Regions from separate parts of the Cytobacillus sp. EB106-05-05-XG126 genome, predicted to be linked through region 1. Evidence: riboswitches for the same ligand, from Rfam matches in the RefSeq annotation. Region 1 holds a riboswitch; the other holds the start of a gene.
The links. Region 1 has a riboswitch for cyclic di-GMP ahead of AC3WTL_RS14060 (hypothetical protein). Riboswitches for the same ligand answer to the same signal wherever they lie in the genome.
Positions count from the first base shown of each region.

Region 2: linked by a shared signal. The riboswitch ahead of AC3WTL_RS13385 (methyl-accepting chemotaxis protein) and the one ahead of AC3WTL_RS14060 (hypothetical protein) in region 1 are both predicted to bind cyclic di-GMP.

Region 1 covers NZ_JBYTDU010000003.1:207,317-210,813, forward strand. The annotation lists gene AC3WTL_RS14050 (leucine-rich repeat domain-containing protein) at 1-293, shown strand, start outside; gene AC3WTL_RS14055 (VanZ family protein) at 481-915, shown strand; cyclic di-GMP riboswitch class I at 1,241-1,326, shown strand; gene AC3WTL_RS14060 (hypothetical protein) at 1,618-2,289, shown strand; gene AC3WTL_RS14065 (penicillin-binding transpeptidase domain-containing protein) at 2,450-3,497, shown strand, end outside.
Region 2 covers NZ_JBYTDU010000003.1:50,768-54,264, forward strand. The annotation lists gene AC3WTL_RS13380 (alpha/beta hydrolase) at 34-1,560, opposite strand; cyclic di-GMP riboswitch class II at 1,727-1,810, shown strand; gene AC3WTL_RS13385 (methyl-accepting chemotaxis protein) at 1,872-2,801, shown strand; gene AC3WTL_RS13390 (leucine-rich repeat domain-containing protein) at 2,928-3,497, shown strand, end outside.

The DNA.
Region 1 (3,497 bases):
TAGTTACAGATCGTGAAGAACAGCCTGGAGAAGACCCTGGAGAAGACCCTGAAGAGGATGGAGATTCTGATAATACCCCTGTTCCAGGAAAAACGCCAGCTTCAGGCGGCAAGTCAGATCCAAACCTAGCTGATAAAGTGAAAACTGCTGCAGGTAAAGAAAAGAAAGCAGCAAGTGGAAGTAAGCTGCCTAATACTGCAACGAACCATTATAATTTATTAGCCATGGGTCTACTGACATTGCTGGCAGCTTCAATATTATTTATTTACACTCAGAGAAGAATAAAAGTATAAGAATTTACCGCAAAGCCCTGTGAAGAGGATCGTCTTCGCAGGGCTTTTGTTATTCAAACATGGCAGCTGAAAAATAGCAAAAGACGGGCTTTGCCCGTCTTTTGTACTTACCTATACTATTAAAGTTCCAATTCTGTATACAACCCCTCGCGAAGGCAAGAATGTATGGAAGGAGGAGGTGGGGAGATTGATCAGATATGTTTTTTTATTATTTTGGTGTACGGTTATTTTCATAAGTACTTGCTCAGCGAGTTTAGAGAACTTTTTAGAGCATGGGATTCTTCATTTTAACTGGAACGGTAATCCATCTTTTGCCGATCTGTTCCATGCGATGCCTGAAAGCCCATCTTTGGCATTCCTGCTTCGAAAGCTGGGGCATGCTTTTGTCTTCTTTATTCTAACGGTTGTGCTATTTTCGCTGAAGGGAAATTTGCTTTATTCTGGCGTATCAGCTTTTTCTTTTGCAGTCACAACTGAAATTCTTCAGCTTTTTTTTGCAAGAGATGGAAGAGTATTTGATGTGGCTTTTGATTCTTTCGGGATTGTTCTTGCCCTGATTCTAGCGGCAGTTATCCACTTGTCTATGAAAAGGGCAGAGACGCTTCATTACTTAGATGAATAGCTTTTTGCGCCGGTAATTTAAAACTTTTATATAAGTGCTGCCTTCCTTGCTTTTAAAAAACTTTATTCCCACCAGCTTTAAAGGGGTATAAATTTCTTTCATATGTACTAATGGCATGTTAATCAGCTCCCGTAATTTTTGATATTAACCCTATTATACCTTAATAACGAACGAAATTGTTCATTATGTTATCGGGAAAAACCGACAAAATTTTTGATTTAAGGTTTAAAGTTCTTTGAGGTGGGTATTAGAGTTTTGTTGCCTAAATTTTCGAACTTTTTGCGAGTGACAAATAATGTCTAAAACAAACAAAAAGGCAGCCGATAATACTAAAGGGCAAAATTACTGAAAGGTAATGACGCAAAGCTAAAGGGGCCTCTATCTCGATGGTAAGGCCAGCCAGCTGCCATCAAATGTAAAGGAGCTAATTTTTTGATGTCAAAGTCTATGTGGATTACACCCGAGGAAATTAAAAGAAAAAAAAGGATAAAGAAAAAGGTGCTTTATGTGTCCTTACTGTTCTTTACCGTTCTTCTTAGTGCAATGGTCACCATCTTAGCCAGCAAAGTATAATACATAGCAAACAGCCATCCTTTTTGGGGCGGCTGTTTTTCATTGTTTTCAAATGATCTCTCTCATTAATGGAATTGGCCCTTCATATATTTTATATAGCGCCATGAACTGATGAATGGGGGAGAAGTTTTGGAGAATGATAGCAGCAGAAAGATTTTGGGAAGTATTTGGTTTTGGATTGCTGTGGCAGGTGTTGTTATGCTTTGTGGAGTATTCTACTTTATTGGCTCTTATACAGCGAAAGTTGATTTACATGGCAAAAAGGCTAGTCTTGATGAATTGGTGAAAGAGATTGAAGAGCGGGAAGTCTTATTAGGAGAGTTAAAAAACAAGTCGGAAAGCCATACAAAAGAAGTGGCAGATATTCAAGAAGAGCTTCAGGAGATGGAGAAGGAAAAGAATGACGCCCTTCAAATTATAGAAAATAAAAGCCGCGCAGAAGAAGAAATGAAAGAGCTGCAAAAGCAAGTGGAAAAGAGCAGTAAAGAGTTGAGGGACTTAACTGAAGAAATCAAAACGAAAAAAGCAGAGCTGGCTGCTGCTGAAGGTAAAATCGTTGAAAAGAAACAAGAGCCCAAAGTTCTGTCTGCCGGTTTCTTCACTGTTGGCAAGGATTTGCCAGTGGGACGTTATAAAGTGGTTGCTCAAAGCGGCTTCGGGAATTTTTTCGTTAATAGCGGTTCTAAAGTTAATATCATTCTTGGTGATTCCGAGATTGGGGTAATCGAATACGTATTTTACGCTGATGAAGGTGATGAAATCGAACTTACGTTAGCTGCCAAATTTATACCAGTGGAATGATAGATAGGAGAGGGTGTGCCCAGATTTGTTATCTGGGTTTTTTTATTGCTTCATTTTCATTGTAATTAAAAATCAATCAAACGTTTGATTGAAAAACTGGTACCATTTCAGTGGTAACAAAAGCGGAGAAAATGGTAATATGTTGGAAGGAGGGATTTGCATGAAAAGGGTGTTTTTTCTATTTATTTCTTTATTCATTTTGGCCTTCTTGGGTGGATGCAATAAGGAAATTAAGCCGCAGGACCGCTTTAAACAGTATGTGGAGCATTGGAACAAACAGGAGTTTGAGAAGATGTATGAGTTCCTGTCTGTTGACGCCAAAAAATCCATCAGTAAAAAAGAGTATGTTAATCGTTACGAAAAAGTGTACAAGGATTTGGAAATCAGCAATTTAAAGGTTACATATAAACCAGATATGGAGAAGGAGTATAAGAAAGAAGAAAAGGCAGCTCTTCCATTCTCGGCAAGCATGGATAGTGCTGCTGGAAAGATTGAATTCACTCATGATGCCAATCTAGTGAAAGAGGAGAAAGAGGATGAGGAAAATTGGTTTGTAGCCTGGGATACGACATATATTTTCCCGGAGCTGGGACCAGAAGATAAAATTACTTACTCTGCTGTGCCTTCGCAAAGAGGCGATATTGTGGACCGGACGGGAGATCCGCTTGCCCTAAATGGAACTCTTTACGAGATCGGGGTCGTTCCTGAGCAGATGGAAGGCCAAAAGGAGCAAACCATTAAAGGGCTATCAGAGGCACTGGATATTTCAGAGGAGCAGATTAATAAAACTCTAAATGCCAGCTGGGTGCAGCCAGGTTACTTTGTGCCTTTAAAGAAGGTATCTCCTGATGATAAAGATACGCTTGATAAGGTATTTGCCCTGAAAGGTGTATTGAAGCAGGATGTAAAAGGCAGAATTTATCCATTTGGAGAGGCATCCGCCCATTTGATCGGCTATGTAGGGCCAATCAGCGCTGATGAACTGAAAAAGCAGGAGGGAAAAGGCTATTCCAGCACTGACCTTATCGGTAAGAGAGGGCTCGAACAGGTTCTTGAAGAACGTTTGAAAGGTACGAACGGAGTAAAAATCGGCATCAAGAAAAAGGACGGCTCAGAAGTTGTGCTGGCTGAAAAGCCTGTAAAAAACGGGGAAAATATCCAGCTGACTATCGATATTACGCTTCAAAGGGATTTATACAACGAAATGG
Region 2 (3,497 bases), 160 kb from region 1:
TTTGTCCAATTTCCGAACCACATCTCCGCCACTCTAACGAGGATCCCGTTCCAGCCCAGTTTTCAAATCAATGACCTTAACCGGGTTCTCCGGTGCATCAACCGTTTTGCTCGCAGGGGCCGCATTTCCGTTTTCCACCCAGTCAACTAGCAGGTCAAATGATTGATGAGCATAAGGCAGCAGAGGCTGAAGCTCTTGATCCGGATCGGTGCCGGGGTTCCAGACCAGGCTGTCGACATGGTTGCCGTTCTCAATCGTATACATCCGGTGAAGATCCTGCTTTCCGGCTTTCTTGACCAGCTTTTGATATCCCTTTGCATGGATCTCCGGGAAAATAAGTGAATCAAGGGAACCTGTAAAAGAAATAAGCGGCACATCAATATCGCCCGTATTGGCCACCGCCTTAATATTTTCTTTCACTTCCTTCGGCCGGGTCACATACTTATAATCTTCAAAAATAGGATCATAGGAACGATCTCTCACGCCATTAACGAAGTTCAGGTAATTGCTCCAATCCGTCCGGCCTGGTGCTTCCGGATCGAAATGGTCCCGATAGATATTCAGCGAGATAAACCAGTATACCTGATCATGGTAGGCCCACAGTTTTTCCGACCCTTTTGGCAAACCTGCTTTATATAGCTCTTTAACCGCTTTTTGCTGGTCTTTGCCGTTGCCGTACAAAGCTTCCTCAGCATTATTCACAACAGTGGTCAGGGAACTGATCAAGTTTTCTTTTTTCTCCGTCCAGAGAACACCTTCCCAATCGACTCCTCCATCAAAAAGCCGCGGTTCTCCGGTTTTCTCCGGGTCATCATTTTCAAGAGCATAACGCACGACGTATCCGCCATTGGAAATTCCCATCGCATATGTAGGAACCTTATGCTGTGCGGATACTAAATCGCTCGCCGGGTCAGAAGAATCGGCCGGATCGATCAGCCCATCCGAATGTGAGCTGGCTAAGTACTGCTGAGCGGCTTTCGTAACCTGGCGGAACCGCTGATGCCATTCTGCTACACTATCATCTTCATTAACCAAAGCATTTTTTACTTTTGCAAATGGATCATCCGAATCAGCCTCCCCCTGGGTGCCTTTATCGATCGCAGCAAAAGCATATCCTTTTTCCAATACATAATCGCTGAAAAGCAGATCGGTCGACGTTTCATTTCGTGTCGCCGGGATTCCCGAAACAACCAGCCGGCCATTCCAATGATCCGGAACCCTGATGACAAACTGGGCATCCTCAAAAACACCATTTACCTGAGTCCCTGTTACAGAAGCGGGCTTGTACATTTGATGCCATCCGGTTCCTTCCGCTGCATTTCCCCATAGATAAGGAGTCAGGCCGATATTGCCGTAAAGAGTTGCCTGCTGATATTGCAGGGGATTCTTTGTTGTGAGCCAGTTGGTGCCGGCGCCGTCAAAGTATTGTTCTGTTACTGTGTGCGCACCAGGTATGATCGCCTGGTTTTCCACAGCAGTTTGCTCCGCAAAACTACTTTCCGGAAAAAGCGAAAAGCTTAAAACAGAAGCCAAAGATAACGCAATCAGCTTATTTTTCAGATAAATCCATCCCTTCTTCATTATCTCTTACAGTTCTATTCTACTTTTACTAATTATGGGAATCATGGGTCTTAATGTTTAATTATAAGAATTTTCAGCATATAGGATAGCAGAGCATTTAAAATTGTGATACCAAACCGATACTAGTACTATAGACATATAAATAGAACAAGTTGGAAGCAATGAGAATTCAAGGTAATTTGGGCGCTTGAATGAATTCGAGCTAGTAGCGCAACCGGCCAGCACTTACAGGGGAACAGTTCTTTTGTAAGGATATGTTCTGACAAACTTTTTTTGAAAAGAGGAAGAGCATGCTTACAACGTATCAGCCTAATCATGTTAAAAGCACACAGGTCCTAGAAAAAGAAGCTGTTTTGGCTGCAATTGAAAATTCTCTGGCGATGATTGAATTTGATGGGAATGGGAAAGTGCTCTGGGCAAATGAAAATTTTGCCCGCACTGTGAAATATCGGGCAGAAGAGATGCCAAATATGCAGCATAAGCAATTTTGCACCCCAGAATTTGCCGCCAGCAGGGAATACCAGGAGCTTTGGAGAAATCTGCGCAAAGGCAAAAGCTTTCAGGAAAAAATCCAGCGTGTGACCAAACAGGGAAACCTTATTTGGCTCGAGGCTACATACACACCGGTCTTCGGGAATGACGGCAAGGTCGCTGGTGTCGTGAAGATTGCAACAGATATAACAGAACGGGAAACGAATACAGCACAGGTGGCATACCAGCTTCAGGAAATGTCAGAAGCCCTTAGTGAAAAAGCAAAAGCTGGAATTGAGAGAAGTGAAGAGGCCGCTCAGGCAATAGGCAAGCTCGTTCATGAGTCCAAAGGAAACCTGGAAATCCTCCATTCTCTAAAATCACAGGCACAATCCATCGGAAGCATCGTAAAAACGATCCGGGAAATAGCGGCGCAAACCAACCTGCTCGCCTTAAATGCAGCCATAGAAGCCGCGCGTGCAGGCGAGCATGGCAGAGGCTTCAACGTCGTTGCCGGAGAAGTGCGAAAGCTCGCAAACCGGGTGCAGGACTCTATTCAGGAAGTCAACGCCCATATTGAAGGAATATCAACTGAAATCAACAAAATTAGTGACGCTACCCTGCAATCGCAGTCAGGCATCTCTGAAAATCAGGTTCTTAATGAACAGGCGGTATCCGCATTTAAAGATATCGGGGAAGCAGCAAAAAAGCTGGATGAGCAGGCGAAAGGTTTTAAGGGTATTTTATAGGAAAACGTATAAAACGTTATGATGGGGCGGCTTTTATAGCAGCTCTTTTTTTGTTGATAGGAAAAATGGATGGCGGCGGAGAAATTCTATAGTATGCAGTAAGTTAAATGAAAAAGAGGTATCCATATGCCATTTTATTATGAAGGGAATGTATATATCCGCAGGAGTGAAACTGGAGAGAAGGTAATCTTTGAAAATCCGGCCGCTATTAATGAGAGTGTGGAATATATCAATAAACATAGCATTAAACATGTGGGTGTGTCAGATTTTGATTCTCCAGATGTTTATTTTTTGAATGAATGCCCGGGCATTGAACATTTGGATGTTTTTAATTCTTTTATAAAAGACCTGAGCGGCATTTATAGCTTAAGGGACCTAAGGATTCTATCGATAAATGAAACAACCACTAAAAATGTTTTTAAAATAGGAGAACTTAAGAATCTGCAAGAAGTATACGGGCAACTGCCGAGTAAAACGGCCGGACTGAATGAATTAAGTAAGCTAAACAGAGCCCAGCTGTGGAGCTATAAGCCGAAAGCCAGGAATCTCACTGAATTTAGTGGGTTAAAAAGCTTAAAAGAGCTTATTTTAACACAATCAAATATTGTCACACTTGAAGGAATCCAAGAGATAGTGAGCCTGCAAATGCTTCAGTTGAATTATCTTAGGAGTTTAAAAGATGTTAGTGCGCTTCGC